Regions from separate parts of the Pseudomonas sp. PDM14 genome, predicted to be linked through region 3. Evidence: riboswitches for the same ligand, from Rfam matches in the RefSeq annotation. Region 3 holds a riboswitch; each other region holds the start of a gene.

The links. A riboswitch is a leader RNA that binds a small molecule or an ion and turns the genes downstream of it on or off. The one in region 3 is predicted to bind cobalamin.
Region 1: linked by a shared signal. The riboswitch ahead of IB229_RS00945 (TonB-dependent receptor) and the one ahead of cobW (cobalamin biosynthesis protein CobW) in region 3 are both predicted to bind cobalamin.
Region 2: linked by a shared signal. The riboswitch ahead of cobO (cob(I)yrinic acid a,c-diamide adenosyltransferase) and the one ahead of cobW (cobalamin biosynthesis protein CobW) in region 3 are both predicted to bind cobalamin.
Region 4: linked by a shared signal. The riboswitch ahead of IB229_RS20050 (TonB-dependent receptor) and the one ahead of cobW (cobalamin biosynthesis protein CobW) in region 3 are both predicted to bind cobalamin.

The regions. Positions count from the first base shown of each region.
Region 1 is NZ_JACVAQ010000001.1:234,129-237,815, reverse strand. Features, by position in the region: gene IB229_RS00945 (TonB-dependent receptor) at 1-1,473, opposite strand, end outside; cobalamin riboswitch at 1,634-1,980, opposite strand; gene IB229_RS00940 (glyoxalase superfamily protein) at 2,117-2,650, opposite strand; gene IB229_RS00935 (hypothetical protein) at 2,836-3,462, opposite strand; gene IB229_RS00930 (diguanylate cyclase domain-containing protein) at 3,550-3,687, opposite strand, start outside.
Region 2 is NZ_JACVAQ010000001.1:608,594-612,280, reverse strand. Features, by position in the region: gene IB229_RS02795 (C40 family peptidase) at 1-347, shown strand, start outside; gene IB229_RS02790 (O-methyltransferase) at 344-1,006, shown strand; gene IB229_RS02785 (four-helix bundle copper-binding protein) at 1,009-1,344, opposite strand; cobalamin riboswitch at 1,460-1,670, shown strand; gene cobO (cob(I)yrinic acid a,c-diamide adenosyltransferase) at 1,826-2,437, shown strand; gene IB229_RS02775 (cobyrinate a,c-diamide synthase) at 2,507-3,687, shown strand, end outside.
Region 3 is NZ_JACVAQ010000002.1:103,335-107,021, reverse strand. Features, by position in the region: gene cobN (cobaltochelatase subunit CobN) at 1-1,158, opposite strand, end outside; gene cobW (cobalamin biosynthesis protein CobW) at 1,323-2,372, opposite strand; cobalamin riboswitch at 2,470-2,655, opposite strand; cobalamin riboswitch at 2,715-2,944, shown strand; gene IB229_RS13180 (CbtB domain-containing protein) at 3,042-3,227, shown strand; gene IB229_RS13175 (CbtA family protein) at 3,265-3,687, shown strand, end outside.
Region 4 is NZ_JACVAQ010000003.1:77,197-80,883, forward strand. Features, by position in the region: gene IB229_RS20050 (TonB-dependent receptor) at 1-1,922, opposite strand, end outside; cobalamin riboswitch at 2,014-2,239, opposite strand; gene dxs (1-deoxy-D-xylulose-5-phosphate synthase) at 2,370-3,687, opposite strand, start outside.

The DNA of each region.
Region 1 (3,687 bases), on a different contig from region 3:
ATAGACGGAAAGGTCGTCGTTGACCGCGAACACCAGGCCGGCGCGCCAGTTGTTGCCGGTCAGGCTGCGGTCGCTGCGGATGTCGTTAGGGATATCGGTACGGTCCAGGTGCACCTGGTCGCGGCGCACGCCGGTGACCAGCGAGAGTTGCTCGGTGAGCTGGGTGCGGTTCTCCGCGAACAGCGAGAACTGCCGCGCCTGGCTGCCGTCGCGCGAACGGTACGGGTCGTTGCTGACGTAGCCACCACCGCCGGACTGGCCCAGCGGTACGCTGTCGCCGTAGGTGTTGCCGAAGTCGTGCTTGCGCACGAAGCGGATCGAGTTGTAGTCGGCGCCGACCACGGTACGGCTGTCGAGGCCGAACAGCGAATGCTCGAAGGTGAAGCTCTGGCGGTCGCCGAGCTGTTCCTGGGTGTGCTTGATGCTGATGAAGTCGCTGCGGTCTACCACGTCGCCGGGCTGCCAGGTATAGGTTTCCGCGTTGCGCCAGCGGCGCTGGGTCTTGAGGAAGTACAGCTGGTTGCTGGCGGTGATGTTGTCGCTGATGCGCCAGTCGGTGACCAGGCGGGTCGACTGGTCGTTGTAGTGCACGGTGGCGTTGTCGACGTTGTAGTTGTGCTCACGCAGGCTCTCGCGGTAGCGACCGTCTACCAGCGGGGTGCCGAAGTACTGCTGTGGCTGCAGGTCGCCGTAGTCGTGGGAGAAGGTGAAGCTGAGGTCGTCGCTGGCCTCCCAGCGCAGGGCGGCGCTGATCGCCAGGCTTTCCGAGTCGCCACGGTCGACCCAGCCGTTGCTGGCCTGCTGGTTGATGTTGAAGCGGTAGCTGAGGCTGTCGCTCAGCGAGCCGCCACTGTCGAGCGCGCCCTGGCGGCGGTCATCGGAGCCGTAGCCCAGGCGCAGGCGATTGCGGATCTCGCCTGCGAAGGGCTTCTTCGGCACCACGTTGACTACGGCGCCGGTGGCACCTTCGCCGTACAGCACCGAGGCCGGGCCGCGGAGGATGTCGATGCGCTCGACCGACCAGGTGTCGATCGGGAACGTCACGGTGCCCGCGCCGACGTACAGGCGGGTGCCGTCGAACAGCTGCATGGTCGAGCTGTGGCCGCTGAAACCGCGGGCCGACAGCGCCGTGCCGCCGTTGCCCGGCGAGCCGACGAAGGTGATGCCCGGCGAGCGGGTGACTGCGTCCTGCACGGTGGCGTTGTTGCGGCTCTGGATCTGCTCGGCGCCGATGCTGGTGACGCTGGCCGGGGTCTGCAGGGCGCTGAGGTTGAGGCGCGAGCCGGTGGTGGTCGGCGTGTGCAGGTCGGGTTGCTCGGGCTGGTCTACCGTCTCGGTGATGGCCGTGGAGGGCAGGGCCAGGGCCGTGTCGTCGTCTGCGGCGTGCAGCGGCAGGGCGAAGAGCAGGCAGGGTGCCAGGCTCGCGCGCAGGGCTTTGCCGGAAAGGGTTTTGCTAGGGGAGATACGGGACATGTCGTTCCACTCGAAACAGGAATGAATGAATCCCGGAGGGAACAACGCATAGGGAATCGCAGGCGCACGCGCCCACGGAAACCGGCCTGCGCCCGCCCACCGCGGGTTTGCCAAACAATGCTTCAGGCTGCGTGAAAACGGCGCGTACGAGCGCAGTGGTTTTCGCACAACCTGTTCAGGCCGGTCTCCGGGCTTGCGAGGGTCATGAACCATTCACCTTCCCATGCCGAGGCACAGTGGTCTGTCGAATGGTTCGCTCGCTTACCGTTGCGGGGGCAGCACCGGACTAGTCCCTAAGAACCTGTTCACGATCTTCTGAACTAGAGCCAAACGAGGCAAAAATGGCCGAGGAAGCGCAGTTTACGAACTGTAAATGAGCATTCCGAGGACGTTTTTAACGCTGTTTGGCCGACGGGCAGGAGATCGTGAACAGGTGCTAAGGACGCACCGGTTTCCCGTTTCACCCCAAGCACGGCGGCAGGGGGCACCTGAAACAGGCGCGCATCTGACCACCGATGATGAATCGAGTCAACGCGTTGAATTGTTAACGGTTTTGCCGAGACGCGAATTGCAGGCGCAGGAAAACGCGCGGCGAACAGTACGTTCGCCGCGTGCCATGCCGGTCAGTCAAGGGGAAGTGCGGTCAGTCGTCCGGCTCGCAGAAGCGGATACGGTTGCTGAACGGGTCGGTCACGGTCACCTGTTTGCCCCACGGCAGCGCTTCGATGCCGGGCTTCATGTAGGTGTAGTCCTTGCCGGCCAGTTCCTGCTGGAAGCGCTCGACGCCATGCATGGTGATGTAGGCGGTCGAGCCGGGGCTGGCGTCGCCGTGGTGACCGCTCAGGTGCAGGACCAGACCGGCGCGCGACACCTGGCAGTACAGCGGAAAGTTGTCGCCGAAGCGGTGTTCCCAGTCGAGGTTGAAGCCGAGGAAGTCGACATAGAATTCCCGCGCCTTGGCTTCATCGAAGATGCGGAAGATCGGCGCCGTCTGCGCGAAATGGATGCCATCGGCCTCGGCGCTGGCGAGCTTGGCCGCGAGGACGTTCCAGTTGGCGTAGCCGAGTTGGGCGGCGACCAGTTCCAGCGCCTGGCTGTGGCTGATGTCGATCTGCTGGTGCTTGAGGGTGTTTCTGAGTGCCTTGGCCATGGCCTTGGCGTCGGGGAGTTCGCGCATGCGTATCCATCCTTCTGCTGGCGAAAGTGCGGGTCAGTGCTCGCGTTGCTGAGGCGTTCGCCAATCGAGATGGAAAGGGGCGAAGTCGGGAAACGATGCTTTCACCAAACCCCGTAGGGTGCGAGCGGCAGGCAGCATCGGCCTTGGCTGGCGATGCTAACGGCAGGCGCCGCTCGGGGCAATGGTTACTTCTTGGCGGGTGCCGGGGCTGCCACTGGTGCTGGCGCGGAGACGGTCGGTGAGCTGAGGCGAAAACGCGCCAGCTCGGCCGGGCTGAGCACGCGCATCTGCCGCGGGTCGATACGGTTCATCTCCTCGATCAGGGTGCTTGGCACGTTCATCTCACGCAGGTAGGCCGCAGCGTTGTAGCGCACGCCGTTATAGCGCGCCTCGCCCTGGGCCGAATCTCCGTTGGCGTAGTACGGCCGGTGGATACCGACATGCCCGCGCACGGTCTTCTTGCGTCCGGCCGCCAGCAGGTAGACGCAGGTGCCCTGGCACACGCCGGTGGAGGGCACCAGGGTGTCGAAATCGGTTTCGCGCAGCAGGCGGCCCATGCGGATGGCTTCCGGCACGCTGCCACCGATGCTGTCGAGCATCACCACCTTCTGCGCGAAGGTGCCGGGGTTGGCCATGATGCCCTTCATCAGCACCTCGTAATCACCGGGGGCGATGTCCTCGGAGACCTTGGCCACCAGCATCGGGCCGATGCTCTTGTGCTGCACGGCCTCGATCTCGACCTTGGCCAGGACGGGGGCGGCGCTTGCCAACAGGACGGCGAGAAGGGCGGTACGAACGGCTGGCTGACTCATGGAGCGGGGGCTTTCCTGGCGGATCGGGCGAAGACGCAGACGATACCTGCATGCGCGCGGCGAATCGACCCTGAACGCGCCCGCGTTTTACCACTGGCTGACGCGCACCTCGCCACCGCCGGCCGCCTTGGCGCAGTACATGGCAGCGTCGGCACGGGTGATCAGGCCCTCGAAGGAGTGGCCGTCACGCGGATAGAAACTGATACCGACACTGATGTGCGTGGC
Region 2 (3,687 bases), on a different contig from region 3:
GTGGCAATACCCCCGACAGTGGTTTCGACTGCAGCGGCCTGATCGGCTACGTATACCGCAACTCGGCGGGAATCCAGCTGCCGCGCTCGACGCGCGAGATGATCGGCCTGCGCGCGCCGAACGTCGGCCGCGAAGCGTTGCAGAGTGGCGATCTGGTGTTCTTCGCCACCAATGGCGGCAGCCAGGTCAGCCATGCCGGCATCTACGTCGGCGAAGGGCGTTTCGTGCATGCGCCGTCCAGCGGCGGCACCGTGCGCCTGGACAGCCTGAGCACGGCCTATTGGCAGAAGAGCTACCTGAGCGCCAAGCGCGTGCTGCGCCCGGCGCAACTGGCCCATCAGCCATGACCAATCGTTCGCTCAACCTCGATGAACCCCTCTACGACTATCTGCTCAGCGTCTCCCTGCGCGAGACGCCGCTGCTCAAGCGCCTGCGCGAGGAAACCAGTCAGCTGACCATGGCGCGCTGGCAGATCGCCCCGGAGCAGGGCCAGTTCATGAGCCTGCTGGTCAAGCTGACTGGTGCGCGGCGCCTGCTGGAGATCGGCACCTTTACCGGCTACAGCGCCATCTGCCTGGCTTCGGCGCTGCCGGCCGACGGCGAGCTGATCTGTTGCGACCTGCCCGGCGATTACAACGGCATCGCCCGACGCTACTGGAACGAAGCCGGCCTGCTCGAACGCATCGACCTGCGCCTGGCGCCGGCGCTGGAAACCCTGGCGGCGCTGGAACGCTCGGGGCAGGGCGAAAGCTTCGACCTGATCTTCATCGACGCCGACAAGGCCAACTACCCGGTCTACTTGGAACACGCCCTGGCGCTGGTGCGGCCGGGCGGGCTGGTCCTGTTCGACAACGTGCTGTGGAGCGGCCGGGTGCTCGAGGAGAATTCCGACAGTGCCGATACCCGGGCGATCCAAGCGCTCAACCGGCGGTTGAAGAACGATGCACGCATCGATCTGTCGCTGCTGCCGCTAGGCGATGGCCTGAGTCTCTGCCGCAAACGCTGACATCAGGCACCCTTGGCCAGCGACTCGCATTCTTCCACGCAACGCAGGCAGGCCTGGGCACATTGCTGGCAATGCTCGTGCTTGTGCTTGCCGCATTCCTCGGCGCAGGCCTGACAGGCGAGGGCGCACAGCCGGCAGACTTCATCGACCAGCGGGCTGTCACGGGCCATCAGTTTCACGGCCAGGCGACACAGCGCCGCGCAGTCCAGATCGCAGCTGATGCACAGGGCCATGCTCTGCACGTCGGCTTCCTTCAGGCATGCCGCGGCGCAGGTTTCGGTGGCGACGGCGCAGGCGTTGCAGGCCTGGATGGCACTGGCATAGCGTTCGAGAACCATGGGGCTTCTCCTCGTGGAGGTGGCTGACCCTTGTGTGGACGGTGCGAGCGCGGCAAGGGTTCGACCGATCTTCCCAGCGGTACGCCGATTGACCCACACGGCGGCCAGCCACTAAGCTGCGCGCCTTGCTCCAGGTGCCTTCCGCCCGATTGCGCGGCGATCTCGAAGGTGAAACAGGGAAGCCGGTGCGAACCCGGCGCTGCCCCCGCAACGGTAAGTGAGAGAACGGTCGCAACCGCCACTGTGCCCTGCATGGGAAGGCGCGACCCGGGAACCGCAGGTTCCGCTCACCAGCCCGGAGACCGGCCTGAAGCAATCCACGGCAGCGCGGCGGGCGTAGCGGGTGGGCGGCCTTGCGTGGCCTGCTCCCTGCACGAACCGGCGTTCCGTCTTTCTATTGTTGTCCGTGTGCCAGCCCACAAGGCGAGGCATACGGCGCTTGCGCGTTTCCGGGTGGAACGCCAGCAACGAGGGCTTGGGCATGACCGAATCGACCGAACGCGACGCGCGCCACAAGGCGCGCATGCAGCGCAAGAAGGCGCTGATCGACGAGAAGATCGCCCAGGCCCAGGCCGAATACGGCCTGCTGCTGGTCCACAGCGGCAACGGCAAGGGCAAGAGCAGCTCGGCCTTCGGCATGGTCGCGCGGGCCCTCGGCCACGGCCTCAAGGTCGGCGTCGTGCAGTTCATCAAGGGCGCGGCCAGCACCGGCGAGGAAACCTTCTTCCGCCGCTTTCCCGACGAAGTCAGCTACCACGTGATGGGCGAGGGCTTCACCTGGGAAACCCAGGACCGCCAGCGCGACATCGACAAGGCCCGCCAGGCCTGGGCCATCGCCGCGCAGCTGCTCAACGACCCGGCCATCGGCCTGGTGGTGCTCGACGAGCTGAACATTGCCCTCAAGCACGGTTACCTGGAACTGGACGCGGTGCTCGCCGACATCGAGGCGCGTCCGCTGTTGCAGCACGTGGTGGTGACCGGACGCGGGGCGCTGCCGGGGATGATCGAGGCGGCGGACACCGTCACCGAGATGAGCCTGGTCAAGCACGCCTTCAAGGCCGGGGTGAAGGCGCAGAAGGGAATCGAATACTGATGCGCGTCTGTTCCCGGCTCCCCGGATATTTTCTCAGTGGCGCGCCGCAGCGGATGACAGGTGCGGTCGATGAATAGCCGCAGCTGCCCGGCCCTGTTGATTGCCGCCCCGGCCTCCGGGCAGGGCAAGACTACCGTCACCGCCGCCCTGGCGCGCCTGCACACGCGGGCCGGCAAGCGCGTGCGGGTGTTCAAGTGCGGCCCGGATTTTCTCGATCCGATGATTCTCGCCCGCGCCAGTGGCCGGCCGGTGTACCAGCTCGACCTGTGGATGGTCGGCGAGGAAGATTGCCACCGGCTGCTGTGGGATGCGGCAGGGGAGGCGGACCTGATCCTCATCGAAGGGGTCATGGGCCTGTTCGACGGCAGCCCCTCGGCTGCCGATCTCGCGCGGCGCTTCGGCGTGCCGGTGCTCGGGGTGATCGACGGTGCGGCGATGGCGCAGACCTTCGGCGCCCTGGCCCACGGCCTGGCCACCTTCCAGGCTGACCTGCCATTCGCCGGCGTGCTGGCCAACCGTACCGGCAGCCTGCGCCACGGCGATATTCTGCGTGACAGCCTGCCAGGCTCGATCCACTGGTACGGCGCGCTGCCGCGCAGTGCGGCGGTGGAACTGCCGAGTCGCCACCTGGGCCTGGTGCAGGCCGAGGAGCTGGCAGATCTTGACCTGCGTCTGGATGCGGCGGCCGATGCGTTGCTGGCCAGTGCCGGCGACATCCTGCCCACTCCTGTGACCTTCGCCGAGCCGTCTCGCGCGCCGCTGCCGGCGCTACTCGCTGGCCAGCGCATCGGCGTGGCGCGCGACACGGCGTTCGCCTTCCTCTACCAGGCCAACCTCGACCTGCTGCGCCAGCTCGGTGCCGAGCTGTGCTTCTTCTCGCCGCTGAGCGACACCGCGCTGCCGGCGGTGGATAGCCTCTATCTGCCGGGCGGCTACCCGGAACTGCACCTGCAGCAACTGGCCGAGAACCGCGCCATGGCCGCGGCGATCCATGCGCACCAGGCTGCTGGCAAGCCGATCCTCGCCGAGTGTGGCGGCATGCTCTATCTGCTCGAACACCTGACCGACAAGCACGGCGACGGCGTCGACCTGCTCGGCCTGCTGCCCGGCCGCGCGCGCATGCAGGCGCGCATGGCGGCGCTCGGCCTGCAGGTGGTGGAGTTGCCGGAAGGGCTGCTGCGCGGGCATACCTATCACCACTCGCTGCTCGATAGCCCGCTGGCTCCGCTGGCCTGCGGCGCCAGCCCCAA
Region 3 (3,687 bases):
GTAGTTGGCCAACACCAGGGCAATGCGTTTGTCCGCAGCCGGCGTGCACTGCAGCTCGCACCAGCGCCGTGCCAGTTCGGCGACGAAATCCATGCCCGGCAGGTGCGCGCGGTAGCAGACCACATCGCTCTGGCTGCGCTCGCTGCGCCAGGCCAGGCCCTTGAAGCTGATCGGCCGGGTGATCAGTCGGCCGTCCAGCTCCGGCAGCGCGATATGCATGGCCAGATCGCGGGGGCCGAGGCCCTGGGCGTTGCCTTGCCACTGCTCTTCGCTGTCCAGCGCGCAAAGCGCCTGCAGCACCGGCACATCGCGGCGAAACGGCCTTGCCTGGGGCGACTCCGGGTTGGATTGGGCGAAACCGGTGGTGTTGAGGATCATGCTCGCGCCGGCTTCGTCCAGCCAATCCTCGACTTGCGCCAGGCAGGCCGCCTCCTTGAGGCTGGCCACGGCAATGGGCAATGGATTGAGGCCCTGGGCCTGCAGCCGCTGGCAGAAGGTGTCGACGAAGGCGGTGTTCGCCGCCTGCACATGGGTGCGGTAGAAGAATAGCGCCGCCACCGGCGCGTCAGGCTGCCACTCGGCGCGCCAATCATCCAGGCGCACGTCACTTTTGTGCGGATGGTAGAGCCCGACACGCGGCAGCGCGCGGGGGGCATCCCAGGCGTAGTCGCGACTCAGGTAGCGATTGGCGATGCAATGGAAGAACTGCAGCGCGTTATCCACCCCGCCCTGGCGCAGATACTGCCAGAGCCGCTCGGCATCCTCGGCGGCGACGTTGCCCAGGCCGGTCAATTCGGGATCGGGGCTGTCATCGCCGGGCACCAGAATCAACGTCTTGCCGCGCCCCGCCAGCTCCACCAGACGCTCGATGCCGTAGCGCCAGTAGCTGACGCCGCCGTGCACGGAAATCAGGATGACCTTGGCGTGCTGCAGCACCTGCTCGACGTAGAAATCCACCGAGGCGTGGTTGCCCAGTTGCGCCGGACTGGCCAGACGCAGGGTTGGGTAATCCTCGGGCAGATGACGAGCGACCTCTGCCAGCAGCGACAGGTGCGAGTCGCCGGTGCACAGCACCACCAGCTCGGCGGGCGTCTGACCGAGATCGGCAACGCTGTCGGCTGGCAGGGCAACGCCGGGCTGGGTGCGCAGCAGGTGCATGGGTCAGGGCACCATCGAGGAAACCAAAGCGCCCTCACCCCAACCCTCTCCCGGGGGGAGAGGGAGTTGGATCAGCGCAGAGGTTCCGGCCATGCATGCGAGTGCTCCCCTCTCCCCTCGGGAGAGGGGCCGGGGGTGAGGGTGGGCAGTCCGCGCAAGGGGCATCAGCTCAACGATGCCTTCAATTCGGCCTCGATGGCAGCCTGATCCAGCTCCTGCCCAATCACCACCAAGCGGCTGATGCGGGCCTCCTCGGCGCCCCAGGCGCGGTCGAAGTGTTTGTCGAAGCGCTGGCCAACGCCCTGTACCAGCAGGCGCATCGGCTTGCCTGGAATCGCCGCGAAGCCCTTGATGCGCAGGATGCCGTGCTTGGCCACAACGTCTTTCAGCGCCTGCAGCAGGCGCGTTTCTTCCGCTTCCGGCAGATCGACGGAGAAGGAGTCGAACTCGTCGTGGTCGTGATCCTCGTCCTCATCGTCGTGATGGGTGCGACGGCTGTCGATGTGCAGCTCGGTCTCGCTGTTCAGACCCAGCAGCACGTCCAGCGGCAGTTCGCCGTTACGCGCCTCGATCACCTTGACCGCTTCCGGCAGTTCTTCCGCCACTTCGGCGCGCACCGTCGCCAGGGCGTTGGCGTCGAGCAGGTCGGTCTTGTTGAGGATCACCAGGTCGGCGCTGGCCAACTGGTCGGCGAACAGCTCGTGCAGCGGCGACTCGTGATCCAGGTTCGGGTCCTGCTTGCGCAGCGCGTCGACCTGATCGGGGAAGGCGGCGAACGTGCCGGCGGCCACGGCCGGGCTGTCGACCACGGTGATCACCGAGTCGACCGTGCAGGCGTTGCGGATTTCCGGCCAGTTGAAGGCCTGCACCAGTGGTTTGGGCAGGGCCAGGCCGCTGGTCTCGATGAGGATATGGTCGAAGTCGCCACGGCGCGCCACCAGTTCACGCATCACCGGGAAGAACTCTTCCTGCACGGTGCAGCACACGCAGCCGTTGGCCAGTTCGTAGACGCGGCCAGCGGCCTCTTCCTCGCTGCAGCCGATGGCGCACTGCTGGAGGATGGCGCCATCGATGCCCAGCTCGCCGAACTCGTTGACGATGACCGCGATACGGCGACCCTCGGCGTTGCCGAGCATGTGGCGCAGCAGTGTGGTTTTGCCGGCACCGAGGAAGCCGGTGACGATGGTGACGGGAAGTTTGGCGAGCGATTTCATGCGGGGCCCTGCGTCGATGATGGCGGCGAACGGGGGCAGCAGGACAGGCATGTACGGCCGGGCCGTCATGCGTGCACCACCGGATCACCCCGCCCGGTTGTCAAAGCGTCATCGAGGCAGGTCTCCTGGCTGGCAGGTCGGCATCGCTGCGCTGCCTTCCCGGTTGCCCAGTGGCGTCACGCGCATCGACTCGCTGCATACAGTTGCGGGGGCAGCCACGGCTTGCCGTGTTCCCTCTTAGCCGCGACGCAAGCGCCGCAGAACCTCGAAAGCGCGAAGGCTACGCAGGCCGCGGTGGCAGGTCAATCGCCAGAGTTGACGCTCGCGCCCGCTTCGTGATGTTCTAGAAAGGCTGTTTCAGGTGTCTCGCGCCGGCGTGCGCGAGGTGAAACGGGAAGCCGGTGGGTCATCCGCTCGATTGCGAGCGAAGACGAGTCCGGCGCTGCCCCCGCAACGGTAAGCGTACGTAGGGTTGTCGTAGTCACTGTGCCAGGCGCATGGGAAGGCTGACCCACACTGTCGAGAGACGGTCGTCGCAAGCCCGGAGACCGGCCTGAACCCCTTAGTTTGGCAACCCGCGGTGGGCGGGTACGCGCCGGATTCAGGCCCTGCCGGGCCTGCTCGTGCTGCGTCCTTCTGCCCTGCCCCTTTTCATCAGAAGGTCAGATCATGTCCAGCAGCACGCTTCCGTCTTCCGCAGCCGTCACGCTTCCCCTGTCGCAACGCCTGGTTCTCGCCGTCGGCAGCATCCTGCTCGGCGCGGCGCTAATCTTCGTTGCTGGTTTCTCGCACATCGAGGCGATGCACAACGCCGCCCACGATACCCGCCACAGCGCTGCGTTCCCCTGCCACTGAGCAGCCCGACGCCCACTCTTTCGAGAAGCCGACTCCAATGATCAAACGTATCGCCCAAACCGCCGGGTTCGCCGGCCTGCTCGCCGCCATCGTGCTGACCCTGCTGCAAAGCCTGTGGGTCACTCCGCTGATTCTCCAGGCGGAAACCTACGAAAACAGCGAACCGGCCACCGAGGTCGTCGCCGAACACAGCCACGCGGCCGACGCCGCCGCTCACGAGCACAGCCATGACGCCGAAGCCTGGTCGCCGGAAGACGGCTGGCAGCGCGTGCTCTCCACCGGCCTGAGCAACCTGGTGGTTGCCGTCGGTTTCGGCCTGATGCTGGCCGGCCTGTTCACCCTGCGTGCGCCGAACAAGACCTGGCAGGGCCTGCTCTGGGGCCTGGGCGGTTTCGCCACGTTCTCCCTGGCGCCATCCGCCGGCCTGCCGCCGGAACTGCCGGGCACCGCCGCTGCCGAC
Region 4 (3,687 bases), on a different contig from region 3:
ACGCTGAGCTGCACGTCTTCTTCGGTGCCCGGATAGATAGACTTATTGCCCGGATTCCACTGGCTGTAGAGGGCAAAACTGTCGTAGCGCTTGCCGGTCAGGTTGTTGATCCGCAGCTTGCTGACGAAGCCCTGGTGCTCATAGCTCAGGGCGGCGTTGAATAGGGTGTAGCCACCTTCGCGCGGCAACTGCGGGGCGTCATCGCTGGAGAGGTAGCGCGCGCCGGTGTGCACGGCTTCGAGGTAGCCCTTGAGGCCAGGCAGGATCTCGTAGTGGAGGTAGGCGCTGGCGCCGTGGCGGGAAACCCAGGGCACTTCGTTGCCCTCGAAGCTGCCAGCGCGGTATTCCGAGTCGGTGAAGGTGTACTGGCCGCCAATGATCAGTTTGTCGTTCAACTGGCGGCGCGCCTCCAGCAGCAGACCGTCGCGGCGGGTCTTGTCGAGGTTGATGTTGGCGCCGGTGGCGAATGCATCCCAGGGCCGCGGGTTGGCGATGGCCGCGTCGTACATCAGCTCGTCTTCCAGATCCAGGCGGTACAAGGTGGCCTGGTAGCTCTGGACGTTGTCGCGCCATTCGATGCCGGTTTCCCAGGAAATGCCGGTCTGCGGTTTGAGGAAGGTCACGTCGGGCAGGACGAAGCCATTCTCGTCGACGTTGGCCCAGCGCAGCACGTCCTCGCGTTTGATGAACATCCGCGTGTTGGCATCCGCCTGCCAGCTCAGGCCCAGGCTGCTGCTGCCTTCGCGGTCATCATTGCTACGAGCGGCGGAGTGGTCGCGGTCTTCGGCCTTGCTGCTGCGATAGCCCAGGGTCAGGGTCAGGTCCTCGGCCAGTTGCTGGCTGTACTGGCCGTACCAGTCCTTGAGGGTCTGCTTGAAATCGGCGCCCCAGCTGGTCTGGTAGTCGCCGACGATGTAGTCGTGGCCCAACAGCAAGGTGGATGCGCCCAGCGGCGTGTCGAAGCGGCCGGTCAGGCGCGGGCTGACGCTTTCGGTGCGGGTGTCTTGGCTGTAGCGGCCGGGTGCGGCGAAGCTGCCGACACTGTCCTGATCGCTATGGCTGTAGTCGAGGTTGGCGGTCCAGGTCGAACCGAGCGCCTGCTCGAGGGCGAAACGGTGCACCTGGGTCTTGCTGTCGTTCCAGGCTGTGGAGAGGCTCTGTTTGCGATCCTCACGGCGCTGGGCCAGGGTCAGCGAGTCGGGGTGAAGCAGTTCGTCGTCGATGCTCTGGTATTCGTACAGCGCGTGGCCGCTGGCGTGGTCGTAGCGCAGACGGGCGAAGGCGTTGCTGTAGTTGCCGTTGTTGTGATCGCGGTAGTTGTCGGCATTGCGCGTCTCGCCACTGGCGAACAGCGAGAAGCCCGCGCCGAGCTGCTGGCTGACATGCCCGCGATAGGCTTCCAGATCATGGCTGCCACGGCTGGTTTCGAGGTAGGCCTCGTTCTCCAGCGGGGCGCGGGTGACGATGTTGATGACCCCGCCCACGGCCTGGTCGCCGTAGAGCACGGTGCCGGCGCCCCGCACGATCTCGATACGCTCGATGTTGGCCAGCGGCACGCTGTTCAGCGCCGGACCGGCCAGGGTCGGCTGGTTCAGGCGACGGCCGTCGACCAGTACCAGGGTGTTGTTGGTGGCGTTCTCGCCGAAGCCGCGCAGGCTGATCACGGCGCGGTTGCCGTCGCCCATGGTGTCGCGGATCTGCATGCCGGCCTGGGCGCGCAGCAGGTCGAGCAGTGACGTCGCGGCGGTGTCATCGATCTGCTGGCGGTCGATGACCTGGACGCTGGCTGGCGTGGTCTGCGCGATGGGCGTGGCGCGGGTGATCACCAGCGGCGGCAGCTCATGCGAGGCGGTTTCGTCCGTGGCGGACAGGGCAAGGCCGGGCGTCAGGGCGACAGCCAGGGCAAGGCGGGACAGTTTCATGGATCAATCCTCAAAAGGTCGGGAGACTTTTGAGAAGGGCAGGGACAAGCACCGCGCGGCGCGACGCCTGACGGTGATGCCCTCCGCAACACCAGTCGACTCCGCTCAGGGCCGGTCTCCGGGCTTTCGACTGACGGCGGGGCCGTCGTGCATGCCCGCCTTCCCAGGCGGACCCAGTGGCGAGTGGGCATGCAGGCAGATGGTGCCGGTCGATTACCGTTGCGGGGGCAGCGCCGGAATGGCTCGTTGGAGCGCACCGGCTTCCCGTTTAACGCCGTTCGCTAACGGAACGGCGCACCCTGGCGGAAAGAAAAACGCCGCGCACCTTGATGCGCGGCTGTATGAAAAACAAGCGGGTTCGCTTCGTGTCGCGATGAGCGCTGCTCAAGTAAGTCGCCACCTCGCCTGCAGGGGCCAGCTTGCTGGCTTCTACAGGCGGCGATGGGCTTAGGCGGGCAGTTGAGCCAGGCGGGCGCGTATGGCCGCTTCGATGCCGGCTTCGTCGAGGCCGCATTCGGCGAGCATCTGCGCCGGCTTGGCGTGCTCGACGTAGCTGTCTGGCAGGCCTAGGTGCAGTACCGGCTTGAGCAGGTTTTCGCGGGCGAGGAACTCGCTGACCGCGGCACCGGCGCCGCCCATGATGGCGTTTTCCTCAACGGTCACCAGCAGCGCGTGGCTGGCGGCCAGCTCGCGCACCAGGGCTTCGTCCAGGGGTTTGACGAAGCGCATGTCGACCACGGTGGCGTCCAGGGTTTCGCCGACCTTGAGCGCTTCGGTGAGCTGCACGCCGAAGACCAGCAGGGCGGTCTTCTGGCCGCGGCGGCGGACCACGCCCTTGCCGATTTCCAGGGATTCCAGCGCCGGCTCGATCGGTGTGTTCGGGCCGCTGCCGCGCGGGTAACGCACCGCCGCCGGACCGTCGAAGTGGTAGCCGGTGGTGAGCATCTGGCGCAGTTCGTTCTCGTCGCTCGGGGTCATCACCAGCATGCCGGGGATGCAGCGCAGGTAGGAGATGTCGAAGCTGCCGGCGTGGGTCGGGCCGTCTTCGCCGACCAGGCCGGCGCGGTCGATGGCGAACAGTACGTCGAGGTGCTGCACGGCCACGTCGTGGATCAGCTGGTCGTAGGCACGCTGAAGGAAGGTCGAGTAGATCGCCACCACCGGCTTGGCGCCGTCGCAGGCCAGGCCCGCGGCCAGGGTCACCGCGTGCTGCTCGGCGATGGCCACGTCGAAGTAGCGCTCGGGGAAGCGCTCGGCGAAGGCCACCAGGTCGGAGCCTTCCTTCATCGCCGGGGTGATGCCGACCAGGCGCTCGTCGGCGGCAGCCATGTCGCACAGCCACTGGCCGAACACGCTGGAATACTTCGGCCCGCTGGCCACCTTGGGCGTGACCTTGGCCTTCAGCGGCTCGAGCTTGGTGATCGCGTGGTAGCCGATCGGGTCGAGTTCGGCCGGGGCGAAGCCCTTGCCTTTCTTGGTGATCACATGCAGGAACTGCGGGCCTTCCAGGTCGCGCATGTTGCGCAGGGTGGCCAGCAGGGTCGGCAGGTCATGGCCGTCGATAGGGCCGATGTAGTTCCAGCCAAGCTCCTCGAAGAGCGTGCCGGAAACCAGCATGCCCTTGGCGTGCTCTTCGGTCTTGCGCGCGATTTCCCAGGCGCCGGGCAGCTTGGACAGGACCTTCTTGCTGCCTTCGCGCATGTTGGCGTAGGTGCGGCTGGAGAGGATCTTGGCCAGGTAGTTGGACAGGCCGCCGACGTTCTTG